2 regions of the Neobacillus sp. FW104-15D2 genome follow, and region 2 is predicted to be linked to the other one. Evidence: predicted binding sites of a transcription regulator. Region 2 holds the regulator's gene; the other holds the start of a gene.
What was found. Region 2 encodes Rex, which represses fermentation and respiration genes when NADH is low (regulators of the CRP and FNR family bind a similar motif). Its sites were predicted from a motif close to TTGTGAAATATTTCACAA; they were not measured.
Positions count from the first base shown of each region.

Region 1: the regulator Rex is predicted to act here: its motif matches at 1,510-1,527, upstream of AC3WR0_RS07265 (AtpZ/AtpI family protein).

Region 1 is NZ_JBYTCJ010000006.1:126,289-133,312, reverse strand. Features, by position in the region: gene AC3WR0_RS07270 (S8 family serine peptidase) at 1-1,443, shown strand, start outside; gene AC3WR0_RS07265 (AtpZ/AtpI family protein) at 1,695-1,916, shown strand; gene AC3WR0_RS07260 (ATP synthase subunit I) at 1,923-2,291, shown strand; gene atpB (F0F1 ATP synthase subunit A) at 2,315-3,028, shown strand; gene atpE (F0F1 ATP synthase subunit C) at 3,098-3,310, shown strand; gene atpF (F0F1 ATP synthase subunit B) at 3,451-3,975, shown strand; gene AC3WR0_RS07240 (F0F1 ATP synthase subunit delta) at 3,972-4,508, shown strand; gene atpA (F0F1 ATP synthase subunit alpha) at 4,533-6,041, shown strand; gene atpG (ATP synthase F1 subunit gamma) at 6,264-7,024, shown strand, end outside.
Region 2 is NZ_JBYTCJ010000049.1:14,011-22,944, forward strand. Features, by position in the region: gene groL (chaperonin GroEL) at 1-1,070, opposite strand, end outside; gene groES (co-chaperone GroES) at 1,144-1,431, opposite strand; gene AC3WR0_RS24340 (CPBP family intramembrane glutamic endopeptidase) at 1,713-2,447, shown strand; gene AC3WR0_RS24345 (YdiK family protein) at 2,444-2,644, shown strand; gene AC3WR0_RS24350 (redox-sensing transcriptional repressor Rex) at 2,837-3,490, opposite strand; gene moaC (cyclic pyranopterin monophosphate synthase MoaC) at 3,517-4,008, opposite strand; gene AC3WR0_RS24360 (ABC-F family ATP-binding cassette domain-containing protein) at 4,229-6,157, shown strand; gene tsaD (tRNA (adenosine(37)-N6)-threonylcarbamoyltransferase complex transferase subunit TsaD) at 6,527-7,549, opposite strand; gene rimI (ribosomal protein S18-alanine N-acetyltransferase) at 7,546-7,995, opposite strand; gene tsaB (tRNA (adenosine(37)-N6)-threonylcarbamoyltransferase complex dimerization subunit type 1 TsaB) at 8,012-8,713, opposite strand; gene tsaE (tRNA (adenosine(37)-N6)-threonylcarbamoyltransferase complex ATPase subunit type 1 TsaE) at 8,710-8,934, opposite strand, start outside.

The sequences.
Region 1 (7,024 bases), on a different contig from region 2:
GCAGTAGCCGCCTCTGGAAACTCAGGACCCAATGTGTGGTCGGTTGGCTCACCTGGCACAGCTGCAAAGGCCATTTCAGTAGGGGCTTCAACACCTATAATGAATATTCCTTTCTTATTAATAGAAGGAACTAGTGAAAAAATCCGTTTGGAACCTATGGCGGGTTCGGGTCAGTGGGATACCAGCAAATCCATGGAGCTGGCTGTAGGTGGAATGGGAAAAAAGGAAGAACTATCAGATGCAAAAAATAAATTTGTCCTGATTAAAAGGGGCACCACTACCTTTACGAAAAAGGCCCAAAATGCACAAAATGCAGGCGCCAAAGGTGTGATGATTTATAATAATACGAATGGAAGATTTATCGGAAATCTAGAAGAAGAGCTTCAAATTCCCGTTGTCTCTGTCAGTAAAAAGACGGGAGAGTTTTTAAAAAAACAGATAGAAAGTGGAAATAGATCGATACGGATTAGTATGGAAGAGGAACAGGACAGGCTTGCAGCATTTAGCTCGCGCGGTCCTGTAACAGGTACCTGGGAAATCAAGCCGGACGTTGTTGCCCCCGGAGTAGCCATTAATAGTACGATTCCCGGGGGCTACATGGCACTTCAAGGCACCAGCATGGCAGCTCCTCATGTTGCCGGGGCCTGCGCGCTAATCCTTCAGGCTCATCCTGATTGGTCGCCGCTAGAAGTAAAAGCAGCCTTGATGAATACAGCCAAGCCTATCTCCAAAGGAATCCAAAAACCCTACCGAACTTATGAACAGGGGGCTGGAAGAGTGCAAATTCTGGAGGCTGTTCAGGCGGCCTCACTCGTGCTGCCAGCCTCACTCCACTTTGGAAAGTTTGGGACATCGGGCCTGAGTGGCCAGAGCGAAGCGGTTTTAACCATTGAAAATAAAAGCTTAAAGACCCGAACATATTCCTTTCGGATGCCTGAGGCGGAGGAAGGATTAGAGTGGCAGCTTCCTCTATCATTTACCCTTAATCCTGGCGAAAGCCGGAGAGTGAAAGTTGGGCTCAGGGTAGATGAAATATTATCGCGGAAAAAGATTTATGACGGCCGGCTTGAGTTGGAAGATGGAACAAACGTGATAGGAATTCCCTATTTGTATGTGGTTGAGGAACCGGGGTATCCAAAGGTGATGGGGTTTGATTTGACCCAGGGAGATAAACCGGGAACGTTCCGGTATGAGGTGTATCTGCCTGGCGGGGCGGATGAGTTTGGCATCGCCCTTTTCAATCCGGAAGACTACCGCTTTGTTGGATTCCTTGATATAAGCCGGAATTTGAAGAGGGGTATGATTCAAAAGGAGATTTCTGCTGAGTTGATTCCTGAGGAGGGAAGATACCTCGCAAAAGTCTTTGCAAAAAAGGCAAATCAGGAAGATTCTATCGAAACGGAATTAATTTTTCCGAGAAAAGAAGAAATTGGCAGGAATTGAAATAATTCCTGTCTCTTTTTTCGCTAATTTATTAGCTATCGGAATACCTTGTTTGGTATAATTAGTTTGTGAAGAAATTCACTCCAAATGCATTGACATTGACAAGGGGCTATTGTATGCTTACAAAGGGCATAAAATGGTAGGGTTTTCACAATTTTCATTCTAATATTCGACACGTGAATATGTTGGAAACTCTTAGTTATTTTCTAGTTGCCTTTTTTCACATTCTCTAAATGAGAGGATGCGATATTATGCGTCGAAATGACCGCCATCCGTTACAATCAATGGCTCTCATGTCAGCTATTGTCTCTCAATTAGTCGGCTCCATTCTGATAGGGATTTTCCTAGGCAGATGGCTGGATCGGCATTGGGACACAGAGCCGCTTTTCTTAATTATCGGATTGTTGCTGGGTTTAGCCGCTGGCACATATTCAATGCTCCTTTCAATCCGCCATTTCTATTCAGGAGAATAAACCACCATGCCAGATTTCAGACAAATGTACAAAAAGCAACAGAGATTGGTGTTTTTTTTGTTGTCTGCATATGTTTTAGGCTGGGGCTTTACCTCTTATAAATCTATTTTTTTGGGTTTAATCCTCGGAACTTGCTTCAGTTTTCTAAATCTCTGGTTATTAGTAAGAAAAACAGAAAGCTTTGATAAAGCTGTTTCAGAGGGGAAAAAAGTCCGCTCGTTAGGTTCGCTTTCAAGAATGGCGACAGCGGGAATTGCTGTAATCATCGCATTAAGATATCCGGGGGATTTTAATATACCCGCTCTAGTATTGGGACTAATGACATCATATATTGTCATTATGATAGATTATTTTCATCAATCTTTACATAAATAACACAGGAAGCGAGGTGAGATTTTATGCATCACGAAGCACCCATAGTGAAATTTATGGGCCTTTACTTCAATTTGGCAAACATCCTAATGATCACGATTGCCAGTGCTATTGTCTTTCTTATAGCAGTTCTTGCTACACGAAAGCTGGCATTAAAGCCGACTGGCATGCAGAACTTTTTAGAATGGGTCTTAGACTTTGTTCGCGGAATTATCAATTCAACAATGGATTGGAAGGAAGGCGGAAGATTCCATATTCTTGGACTTACGCTTATAATGTATATCTTTGTATCAAATATGCTGGGCCTGCCATTTTCAATCGTTTATGATGGAAAGCTTTGGTGGAAATCACCAACAGCTGATCCAATTATCACATTGACGCTTTCTGTTATGGTTGTGGGTCTTTCCCATTACTACGGCATTAAGCTGCAGGGTGGCAAAGGATATGCAAAAGGGTTTTTCAGCCCGATGGGATTCTTATTCCCTCTTAAAGTAATCGAGGAGTTTGCTAATACGCTTACTCTTGGCCTGCGGCTTTACGGTAACATTTATGCAGGTGAATTACTTCTTACTCTACTTGCAGGAAGCCTGGCGCACACAAGTATTATTGGCATGATAGCAGCAGTGCCATTAACAATGATCTGGCAAGGGTTCTCAATCTTTGTTGGCTCTATCCAGGCATACATTTTCACAATGTTAACGATGGTTTATATGTCACATAAAGTGAGCCATGACCATTAATATATACCTGTTCATTTTATGAGCAAAACAAAAAAATTTATTTATACATTTCCAGGGAGGAACAAAAAAATGAATCTTATAGCAGCAGCAATTGCAATTGGTTTAGCAGCAGTAGGCGCAGGTATTGGTAACGGTCTAATCGTTGGACGTACAGTAGAAGGTATTGCACGTCAGCCTGAAGCACGTGGTTTACTTCAAACTACAATGTTCATCGGGGTTGCGTTAGTTGAAGCACTTCCGATCATCGGCGTAGTTATCGCGTTCATGGTTCTTAATCGATAATTTTATCGAAGAATACTAATGGCGGAGAGGAGAAATCAAACCTTCGCCATTCATTTATGTCTTAAGTAAATGATGTTGTGTGGGACAAACCATAAACTTAGTTTTCGTAGTGAACGACTCTTGAAAGGAGTGAATCGAGCGTGTTAACAGACAGCTTAGTATTGGGTGCTGCGGAACATGCGCAGTTAAATACTGGGGATATCTTTTTCCAGTTGATTGTGTTCATTATTTTGCTTGCACTTCTGAAAAAATTCGCGTGGGGCCCATTAATGGGTATCATGAAACAGCGTGAAGAACTAATCTCCAGTGAAATTTCGGCTGCTGAAAATAGCCGTTTAGAAGCTGCAAAGCTTTTAGAAGAACAAAGAAGTCTTTTAAAAGAAGCGCGCAGTGATGCACAGCATCTAATGGAAAACGCCAGAAAGCAAGGCGATGTACAGCGTGATGAAATCATTGCAGCAGCGCGTACTGAAAGTGAACGTATTAAAGAAGCTGCAAAGCTTGAAATTGAGCAGCAAAAGGAAAAGGCAGTATCTGCCATTCGCGAACAAGTGGCTTCCTTGTCAGTATTGATTGCATCTAAAGTGATTGAAAAAGAACTTAGTGCAGAAGACCAGGATAAGCTTATTAACGAATATATTCAAGAGGCAGGAGAAGAGCGATGAGCAACTCCATGGTAGCGAAGCGCTATGCGTTGGCTCTTTTCCAAATCGCGAAAGAACAGCAGCTTCTTGACAGTATGGAAGAAGAACTTCGTGTAGTTAAAGAAGTTTTAAACAGCAGCTCTGACCTAAAAGCAGTTTTAAAATCCCCAAAACTCTCAAATGAAGAGAAGAAAGGGATTTTAAAAGGCGCATTTGCATCAACAAGCCTATATGTTCAAAACACATTAATGATTTTGATTGACCGCCACCGCGAAGATCAAATCTCTGAAGTGGTTGATGGATTTATTGAGCTTGCCAATGATGCAAGAGGAATTGCGGAAGCCAAGGTATATAGCGTACGTCCGTTAACGGATGAAGAACGCGCTGCTATATCCCAGACTTTTGCTGAGAAAATCGGCAAACAATGGCTCCGAATTGAGAATATTGTAGATACAAATCTTTTAGGCGGAATTAAACTCCGCATTGGGAACAGAATTTATGACGGCAGCCTGCGGGGCAAGCTGGTTCGTCTTGAACGTAAATTGTTAAGCTAAGATTCGAAGATAGGGGTGAAACTCATGAGCATCAAAGCTGAAGAAATTAGTGCGCTGATAAAACAGCAAATTGTAAACTATCAGTCGGAAATTCAAGTGAGTGATGTAGGTACTGTTATCCAGATTGGTGACGGTATCGCTCGTGCTCATGGCCTCGACAATGTCATGGCTGGAGAACTTGTTGAATTTTCAAACGGCGTTATGGGTATGGCACAAAACCTTGAAGCAAACAACGTCGGTATCATCATTCTTGGACCATATACAGAGATTCGTGAAGGTGACGAGGTTCGCCGTACAGGACGCATCATGGAAGTTCCTGTTGGTGAAGAACTAATCGGACGCGTAGTGAATCCATTAGGACAGCCAATCGATGGCGCTGGTCCAATCAATACTACTAAAACTCGTCCTATTGAAGCTGTAGCTCCCGGTGTAATGGATCGTAAATCCGTTCACGAGCCACTTCAAACAGGTATCAAAGCGATTGACGCTCTTGTTCCAATCGGACGCGGACAGCGTGAGTTAATCATTGGTGACCGTCAGACGGGTAAAACATCTGTAGCAATCGATACAATCCTTAACCAAAAAGGTCAAGACATGGTATGTATCTATGTTGCAATCGGCCAAAAAGAGTCTACTGTGCGTAATGCGGTAGAAACTCTTCGTAAGTACGGTGCATTGGATTACACTATTGTTGTATCTGCATCTGCTTCTCAGCCTGCTCCATTATTATTCCTTGCTCCTTATGCAGGTGTAACAATGGGTGAAGAATTCATGTACAATGGCAAGCACGTTCTTGTAGTATATGATGATCTTTCAAAGCAAGCTTCAGCATATCGTGAACTTTCCTTGCTGCTTCGCCGTCCTCCAGGCCGTGAAGCTTATCCAGGGGATGTATTCTACTTGCACTCCCGTTTATTAGAGCGTGCTGCAAAATTGAGCGACGCTAAAGGCGCTGGTTCAATTACAGCATTGCCATTTATTGAAACACAAGCTGGGGACGTTTCTGCGTATATCCCAACAAACGTTATTTCCATCACTGATGGCCAAATATTCTTGCAGTCTGACCTATTCTTCTCCGGTGTTCGTCCGGCGATCAACGCTGGTCTTTCTGTATCACGTGTAGGTGGATCTGCCCAAATTAAAGCGATGAAAAAGGTATCAGGCACACTGCGTCTTGACCTTGCATCTTTCCGTGAACTAGAAGCATTTGCTCAGTTTGGATCTGACCTTGATAAAGCAACTCAAGCAAAACTTGCTCGTGGAGCTCGTACAGTTGAAGTTCTTAAACAGGACCTTCACAAGCCGCTTGCCGTTGAGAAACAAGTAGCAATCCTTTATGCATTAACACGCGGATTCCTTGATGATATTCCAGTTCAGGATATCCAGCGTTTTGAATCTGAATACCTTTCCTGGTTAGACCACAACCGCAAAGAATTGTTAGACCATATCGCAACTACGAAGGAACTTCCTTCCGATGATGATATGTCAGCTGCAATCAACGACTTCAAAAAGACGTTTGCAGTTTCTGAATAGAAAAGTGATAGCGCCTTGCTAAGACCTGACAAGCGCTGTCCGGCTAAAATCGCCACGTCCTGTGGCAGAGCCGGCACTAGCGCTTCCTGTGTGTCGAAGGGCCTAGAGGTGAAGTTCTGACTTCAGCGGTGGGACCGAAGCGGCCTTGAGGGTCTAGGCGCTGTAGCTAGACATTGATATGACTAGTCTGACGATAAACTTTGAAAAGGGTGGTGAGAACCTGTGGCATCATTACGCGATATAAAATCCAAGATCACATCGACAAAAAAGACGAGCCAGATTACAAAAGCGATGGAGATGGTTTCTGCAGCTAAATGGAATCGTGGAGTAATGAATGCGAAAGCATTTGTCCCTTACATGGAAAAAATCCAGGAAGTTACAGCAGCAATCGCAATGGGCAGCAAAGGGATTGCCCATCCTATGCTTCAATCCCGTCAAGTCAAAAAAACCGGCTATTTAGTGATCACGTCTGACCGCGGACTTGCTGGGGCTTACAATAGTAACGTCCTTCGCCGTGTATTCCAGACAATCCAAGAACGCCATAAATCGAATGATGAATTTGCGATTATCGCAATCGGAAGAGTTGGCCGTGACTTTTTTGCCAAGCGCGGAATGAACGTTGTTCAAGAAATTGTCGGCGTTTCAGATCAGCCTTCTTTCAATGACATCAAGGAAATAGCCAGCAACACTGTTGGTATGTTTGCTGATGAAACATTCGATGAATTGTATTTGTACTATACACACTATAGCAGCGCTATTACACAAGATGTAACTGAGAAGAAGCTTCTTCCTTTCTCAGACATTTCAACAACTAAGAAGCTTACTTCTTATGAGTTTGAACCGTCTGCAGAGGAAATTTTGGAGGTTCTCCTTCCTCAGTATGCAGAAAGCCTTATCTATGGAGCATTGCTTGACAGTAAGGCCAGTGAACACGCTGCACGTATGACCGCAATGAAGAATGCAACGGATAACGCTAAGGAATT
Region 2 (8,934 bases):
TCAGAAGTAGTTTCTTCTAATTGAACGCGGATTTGATTTACACGACCAGAAATTTGTGCAGAATCTCCAGCACCTTCAACGATCGTTGTATTTTCTTTTGTAACAACAACTTTAGAAGCACGTCCCAAAGAAGTGATTGTCGCAGATTTAAGTTCACGGCCTAGCTCTTCAGTGATTACTTCGCCGCCAGTTAATGCAGCGATATCCTCAAGCATAGCCTTACGGCGGTCGCCGAATCCAGGAGCTTTAACAGCTACTGCATTGAAAGTACCGCGAAGTTTGTTAACTACTAAAGTAGCAAGAGCTTCACCTTCAACATCTTCAGCAATCAGCAATAATGGCTTGCCTTGCTGTACAACCTGCTCAAGCACAGGAAGGATTTCCTGGATGCTGGAGATCTTCTTGTCAGTGATTAGGATATATGGATTTTCAAGAACAGCTTCCATTTTGTCGGAATCAGTTACCATGTAAGGAGAAGCATAGCCACGGTCAAACTGCATACCTTCTACTACATCCAATTCAGTTGTAAAGCCTTTAGACTCTTCAATTGTAATAACACCGTCGTTGCCAACGCGCTCCATTGCTTCAGCAATCAATTGGCCAACTTCTTCGTCAGCAGATGAGATTGCAGCAACCTGTGCGATAGAAGATTTGCTTTCAATTGGCTTGGAAATGGATTTTAATTCTTGAACAGCTGCAATAACAGCTCTTTCGATACCTTTGCGGATTCCCATTGGGTTTGCGCCTGCTGTTACGTTCTTCAAGCCTTCGCGAATCATAGCTTGAGCAAGAACTGTAGCAGTAGTAGTACCGTCACCAGCTACATCGTTAGTTTTGCTGGCAACTTCTGCTACAAGCTTTGCACCCATGTTTTCAAATGCATCTTCTAATTCGATTTCTTTAGCAATCGTTACACCGTCGTTAGTAATAAGCGGTGAACCGAATTTTTTCTCAAGAACCACGTTACGTCCTTTCGGTCCAAGAGTAACTTTTACTGCATTTGCCAATGCGTCAACACCACGAAGCATTGCGCGGCGGGCATCTTCACTAAACATAATCTCTTTAGCCATAGTTCAAAAACCTCCTGTATTTTAAATTATTTATCAGGTCCGGCAGTATTATTTAACTGCCATCTTCACATGATTACTCGCCAATTACAGCAAGAATATCACTTTCACGTACGATTAAGTATTCAGTTCCTTGGTATTTTACCTCAGTACCGGCATATTTTGAGAAGATAATGCGGTCACCTTCAGAAACATCAAGAGCAACACGTTCGCCATTATCGAGAACACGTCCAGTTCCAACCGCTATAACTTTTCCTTCTTGCGGCTTTTCTTTAGCTGAATCCGGTAAAACGATACCGCTTGCAGTTTTTTCTTCTGATGCAACAAGCTCAATGATAATACGATCACCTAGTGGCTTTAACAAATCAAACAACCTCCTCAAATTTTTTATGTAGTTGATTTATTAGCACTCTATCACGTTGAGTGCTAACACAATTATTATAATAATGAATCCACTAACCTTTTGCAAGCAGGAGATATAAAAAAACCCAAAAAATTTTTCTCTTTTTCAACCTTACCATTATGGCTAAGGTCACGCAGTTTTGCCCATCCTAAGTACCTTCTGATTGAAAGAAATCGCCTTTTATGAGTAGAATGAGGAATAGTGCAGAAATTAATTTAAGAGCCTGAAAGGGAGATTATATATTGAAAAAGGAATATTGGATTATTTTAATTGTATATATCGCCATGCAGCTGTCGAGTTTCGTCGGAATTCCGCTTGTCACCCATATACTCGAAGCTTCGGGTAACAGTACTTTAGAATCGCAGCGGCTTGCTATACCGTATTGGCTGCTTATAAGCTTTACAGCTGCCTTTTTAATTACATTGTTTTTATTGCGAAAAGAAAGAATGTCGCCTGAATTTGCCCGAGGCCGTACTTCTGTCGGCAGCTCGGTGGCATGGGCTATCGGCGGTGTTTTTCTTGCTCTTTTTGCCCAATCAATTGCCGCAAGCATTGAAAGACTTCTGGGAATTAATATGGGATCTGAAAACACCCAGGCTATTTTAAAATTAATTCAGGCTTTTCCTTTAGTGTTGGTTATCAGTTCCATTATCGGACCTATCCTTGAGGAGATAGTGTTTCGAAAAATTATCTTTGGCAGCTTATATAAGCGCTTTAACTTTTTCATATCCGCTTTGATTAGTTCTGTCGTCTTTGCGCTTGCCCATATGGAGCCGGTTCACATTTTACTGTACGCTTCAATGGGATTTACCTTTGCTTTTCTATATGTCAGAACGAAAAATATCTTTGTATCCATGTTCGCTCACGTGGCGATGAATACTTTTGTCGTATTAGTCCAATCTGTTTATAAAGACCAAATCGAAAGAATGATGCAGGACGCTGACAAAATTCAAAGCTTTATTGGAGGATTTTTATGAGACAGTCACCTTTGTTTTCGGGCATCATTTATTTCCTGCTCGGCGTTCTGTTCACTTATTTTGCCATTCAGGATGTTCAGGACGATGGATGGGGATTTTTTACCTACCTGCTTGTTCTGCTGGCCACATTTGATGTAGCCTCAGGCCTTAAGATGGTAGGTTTTCATTTTAGGATTAAAAAGCATACAAAAAGGTGAGTTCCGGAATTGGAACTCACCTTTTTATTTTTTAGGCTGTGTTAAAAAAGCAGCGCTGATTGTAACGCATGAAAGGAGACTCCAGCGGGAAAATTGGATCAGGTGGACCCCACAGGAGCTGAAGTTTGCCGAACCGCTCGCGGAAAGCGAGTGTCTTGGAGCGAAAATCTAAAAATAAGTTTATCGCCTTTTTTAAAGTGCTTCTTCTTCTGAAGGATAATGCTTCAGAAAGTATATTAATGATTGCAGCTCAACAGCAAGGTCTATATGGTGCACTCTTATTGTAGGCGGCACGTGCAAACGGGCAGGTGTAAAGTTTAAAATCCCTTTAACGTCTGCCTTAATAAGTCTGTCTGTTACCGGCTGGGCTGCAGGAGCGGGAACGGTTAAGATCACAATTTGTATTTTTTCAGATTTTAGGTATTTTTCAATGTCATCCATATGGTAGACGGGAACATCACCAATTTTGGAACCCACTCTTTCGGGGCTAATATCAAAGCCAATTTGAATTTTGGTGTTGTTATTTTTCAAGAAATTATAATTCAATAAAGCCGTTCCCAAATTTCCGACACCAATAAGTGCGACTTTTGTCAATTCATCCTGATCCAGTGTTTTTCTAAAGAAGGTCAATAAGTAATTAACATTATAGCCATACCCCTTTTTTCCGAGCGCTCCAAAATAAGAAAAATCCCGTCGAATAGTGGCTGAATCAACTTTTACTGCGTCACTCAATTCTGCTGAAGACACCCTCTGCTTTCCTGATGTATGGAGATGATTGAGAAAGCGATAATAGAGCGGCAGTCTTTTGGCCGTTGCCTGTGGTATTTTTATGGTCTCATTGCTCATGTTTCTTTCCTCTCTCCTCTAATGAATTATAGTTCCGTTCTTTTGAAATCGCCATTCTTCCCTCCGGTTTTTTCAACCAGATAAGTTGGCCCAATGACCATCCCTTTATCAACTGCTTTGCACATATCATAAACGGTCAGTGCACACACAGAGGCGGCTGTTAACGCTTCCATTTCAACACCTGTTTGTCCCTTTGTTTTCACTGCCGCAGAAATATTTAATTTATACTCATCCTGGCCTTCCTCTTCCCATGAAAAGGTTACATTTACACCTGTAAGCGAAATAGGGTGGCACATAGGGATGATGTCCCATGTTTTTTTGGCTGACATAACAGCTGCTACCTGGGCTACAGCCAGCACATCGCCTTTTTTCATTTCCTGGTTGGTAATCTTGTTATAGATTTCTCTGCTAACTTTTATACTCGAGTGGGCATGTGCAGTTCGTGCTGTTTCCGGCTTACTGCTGACATCGACCATTTTTGCCCTGCCTTCATCATTAAAATGTGTAAATTCAGCCATTATAAAAACCCCTCTCATCAAAATAATACACTATTTTTCCCATATTGTGTGTGAACTTTGTATTATTCTTCACATATGTTTATTTGGTTTTTATTGTTTTTATATATTAATCTGCTTAATATTTTCGCTTCCATTCTTTTAAATTCCTTTTGCATGATTCACTTTATTGCCGGTGTACCTCTAATCGGTTAAACTTATCGTAAGTACTGAGGTGAATAAAATGATTTTATTACAGGTTAATCAGCTGGAAAAAAACTATGGCGCTGAGCTTATTTTATCGAATATAAAACTGGAACTGCAAACCAGGGACCGTGTTGCTTTGGTAGGACGGAACGGAGCAGGAAAATCTACACTGTTAAAGATTATCGCCGGCCACCTTTCCTATGACGGTGGTGAAATTATAAAACCAAAGGATGCCACGATTGGGTACTTGGCACAGAATACTGGACTTGAATCCAATTTATCCATTTGGGAAGAAATGCTGTCAGTTTTTGAGGATCTTCGTAAAATGGAGAAAACCATACGCGAGCTGGAGGTCAAGATGTCTGACCCCGATGCATTCTCAGACTCTGACCGATATGAAAGAATTTTGCGGGAATATGACTCTTTACAGGTGAAGTTCAAGGAACTTGGAGGCTATCAATATGAAGCCGATATTCGATCTGTCCTGCATGGGCTTAATTTCCAATCCTTTGACCACTCTACTACTGTCTCTTCATTAAGCGGTGGCCAAAAAACAAGATTGGCACTTGGTAAGCTATTATTAAAAAAGCCGGATATTTTAATACTGGACGAACCTACCAACCATCTTGACATTGATACTTTAACTTGGCTTGAGCAATATCTTCAGGGCTATGAAGGAGCCATTCTGATTGTTTCCCATGACCGTTATTTCCTTGATAAGGTGGTTAATCAGGTTTATGAGCTTTCCCGCCGCCAGATTCAAAGATTTCCCGGAAACTATAGTTCTTATTTAAAACAAAAAGCGGAGAACCTTGAACGGGACATAAAGCAATATGAAAAGCAGCAGGATGAAATTTCTAAGCTTCAGGATTTCATTCAAAGAAACCTTGCGCGTGCTTCCACCACGAAAAGAGCGCAGAGCCGCCGAAAAACACTCGAAAGAATGGATAGAATGGACAGGCCTTTAGGTGATGAAAAGTCTGCAGCTTTTTCTTTTGATATTGAGAAGCAAAGCGGAAATGACGTTATTACCCTCCAGGATGTAGCAGTAGGATATTCTGGAAAAAAGGTATCTGAAAATATTTCATTCCGGATCACACGGGGAGAGAGCATTGCTCTTGTCGGGCCTAATGGAATCGGAAAATCCACTCTTTTAAAAACGATTGTTAAAAAGCTGCCTTCCCTTTCCGGCAGTTTTCAATATGGTTCCAACCTTACCATTGGGTATTATGATCAGGAGCAGGCTGAATTAACAAGCAATAAAAGGGTCCTGAACGAATTATGGGATGACTATCCTCTCAAAAGCGAAAAGGAAATTCGAACGGTACTGGGGAACTTCCTATTTTCGGGCGATGATGTTCTTAAAATTGTATCGACCTTAAGCGGCGGTGAAAAGGCACGTCTTGCCCTTTCAAAGCTTATGATGCAAAAAGCTAATTTGCTTATCCTTGATGAACCGACAAACCACCTTGATTTGGACAGCAAAGAGGTTCTTGAGAATGCACTTGTGGAATACCCGGGAACAATCTTATTTGTTTCCCATGACCGATACTTCATTAATAGAATTGGTACTAGAGTTCTGGAGTTAAACCCATCAGGTGCCGTTGATTATCTTGGTGACTATGACTATTTTGTCGAAAAGAAACAGGAATTGGCTGAAATAGAAGCGGAAAGCTCTTCTCTTGATTTAAACAGCAAAATAACGGTCTCTGAAACACAAGAAAAAACTTCTTACCAACTAGATAAAGAAGCTAAAAAGCTTGAACGCCAGCGAAAGCGGAAGCTGGAGGAAGTCGAGCAAAAAATAGAAGAGCTTGAAAATGAAATACAGCAATATGAGGAGCAACTATGTGATCCAGTTGTTTTTCAGGATCATGAAAAGGTCCATCAAATCAATCAAAAAAATGAACAGGCAAAACTTCTACTTGAAGAAACAATGGATGAGTGGGCCGAGCTGGCAGAATGAAATACTGAAACTGACAGTAAACGTATGATTAAAAGCAACTCTATTATCTGGTAAACACCGGTTCAAAAGCCGGTGTTTTTTTTATCCACAAAGTTATTCACAAAGAAAAGAGCCTACTTACAACACATTTGAAGTTTTTCCACATTATCCACAGAATAAGCTAAACTTATCCACATTATCCACAGAATCATGGTCATTGGTCCACATTTACTTAAAAATTCGAAAAATGATTTTCTGTTTATCCACAATAATTCTTTTTTTCCATAGTTTAAGTTTAACTTCATTGTTGATAATTGCTAATATCAACATTTAAATCAACGGCGTCTTACACAAAAAAGCAGTGTATCTTATGAATACACTGCTCCTACATTAATTATAAATATCAATATCCAGACCTGGATTAGCATTCAGTGCTAAGTCAGCCCTTTTTCCTTTTTCGAATAATATACTTCCTGCTGCCCCTATCATTGCAGCATTATCCGTACATAGAGCCAAAGGAGGGATGACCAGTTCAATATCCGTTAGTTCGCTAAACGCCTTTTCTAAAGCAGCTCTTAGGCCTTTATTGGCTGCTACTCCGCCAGCAAGCAATACCTGATGAACTTTATATTCTTTTACTGCCCTTAATGTCTTCGTAACAAGGACATCTATTACGCTCTCCTGAAAGCTGGCAGCAAGATCTTTGGGTTCAATGATCTCCCCTCGCTGTTCCGCATTATGAACAGTATTAATGACAGCTGACTTTAAACCGCTGAAGCTGAAATCGTATGAACCTTCCTCCAGCCAGGCTCTCGGCAAATCAATGGTGGGAGAACCTTCCTGTGCCATTCTGTCGATGTGGGGCCCTCCCGGATATGGCATATGAAGGGTCCGGGCCACTTTATCATAAGCTTCTCCGGCCGCGTCATCTCTTGTTTCTCCAATTACTTCAAAATGCCCATGCTCTTTCATATAAACAAGTTCAGTATGGCCACCGGATACCACTAGAGATAAGAGAGGGAACTTCATTTCTGTTACCAGGCGGTTTGCATAAATATGGCCTGCAATATGGTGAACGGGAACAAGCGGCAGGTTATTCGCAAAGGCTAATGCCTTCGCTGCGTTTACACCAATCAGGAGCGCTCCTACGAGCCCTGGCCCTTCCGTGACAGCTATTGCATCCAAGTCTGCCATTTGTATACCTGCCTGGTTTATAGCCTCCTCCAGGACAACTGTGATCTGCTCGACATGGTGTCTCGATGCTATTTCCGGTACAACTCCGCCAAACCGTTTGTGGCTTTCAATTTGAGATGCTACTACATTAGCCACAATTTCCCGGCCATTTTTGATGATTGCGACTGCCGTTTCATCACAGCTAGTTTCCATACCCATAATTAATTGATCTTTTTTCATAAATTCACCCACATTACTAAAGCATCTTCCTGATTATCCGTATAATAATTTTTTCTTATTCCGCCATTTTGAAATCCCATTTTCCGGTAAAGTGACAGTGCAACGTGATTTGTTACCCTAGCTTCAAGAGTCATTGTCTTAGCGCCTTTTTCTCTTGCAACGTTCATTAAACACATCATGAGGGCTTCACCCAGTTTCATTCCTCTGAACTCCGGTAAAATGGCTACGTTGGTTACATGTGCTTCATCAATTACAATCCAAACTCCACAGTAACCAACGATATTTCCGTCCATTTCCAATACTATATAAACAGCAAACTTGTTTTGAAATAGTTCATTGTAAAAAGCTTCCTTGCTCCAGGGTATACTAAAAGAAAGCTCTTCAATCCTGTGAACTTGCTCAATATCCTTTTCCTGCATAAAACGAAAAGAAAATGTATTATCCATTTTTAAAATCCTATCCCTAATTAGTTTTTCTATTTTTCTCTAACCAACTGGCTTCCGCCTCCGCCAGGCGAATATAGTTAGGAACAAAGCTGTGTATATCCTCGGAGGGCCTGTTTCTCCCCAGTAATGCAAGCTCAGACGGCCGTGGGTTATGTTCTGTCATTTCAGCAAATTGGGCCTGATCGCCAAGAATCTCTTCAATTAGCGGGCGGTGAATATGAAGATCAGTTCCAATAAAAAGAATTTGTTCTTTTCGGTTCTTTAAGCTCTCCGCAAATTCAGCCATCAGGGCTAATTGGTCCTTTTCAATTTGCTTTAATTGTCCCTCTTCACCTTTAAATAAAGCCGTATAAACTTGTCCCCTTCGGGCATCAAATAAAGGTGCTACAAGACCATTGAAATATCTCGCTGCTCCTGAGGCTAAAACTTCAAGACTTGAAACTCCTGAAAGAGGAACATTAAGTGACCAGGCCATGGTTTTGGCAATCGTTACTCCAATTCGTACGCCAGTATAAGAGCCGGGACCTTTAGCCACTACAATTTTTTCTATATCTGCCGGCTTCCAGTCACAGTCTTTCATTAGTGTTTGAATGGCTGGCATAATCCTTATAGAATGATTTTTTTTGGAGTATGTAATATATTCGCCAAGTATCTTATCATTATCAGCTAACGCCACTCCTAAAGCATAATTAGATGTATCTATTGCTAATATTTTCATAAAAAAATCTCCCTGCATAATTGCTCATATCGGTTCCCCTTAGGTTCCAATACTACCCTTCGCCCTTGCTCTAAATCATGATAAAGATAAATGGTCAGCCGTTCAGCGGGAAGCTGGTCATCAATCAAATGGGCCCATTCCACTACAGTAACTCCATCACCTTCAAAGTACTCATCAAAACCAAGATCCTCATATGCATTTTCGACACGATAAACATCCAT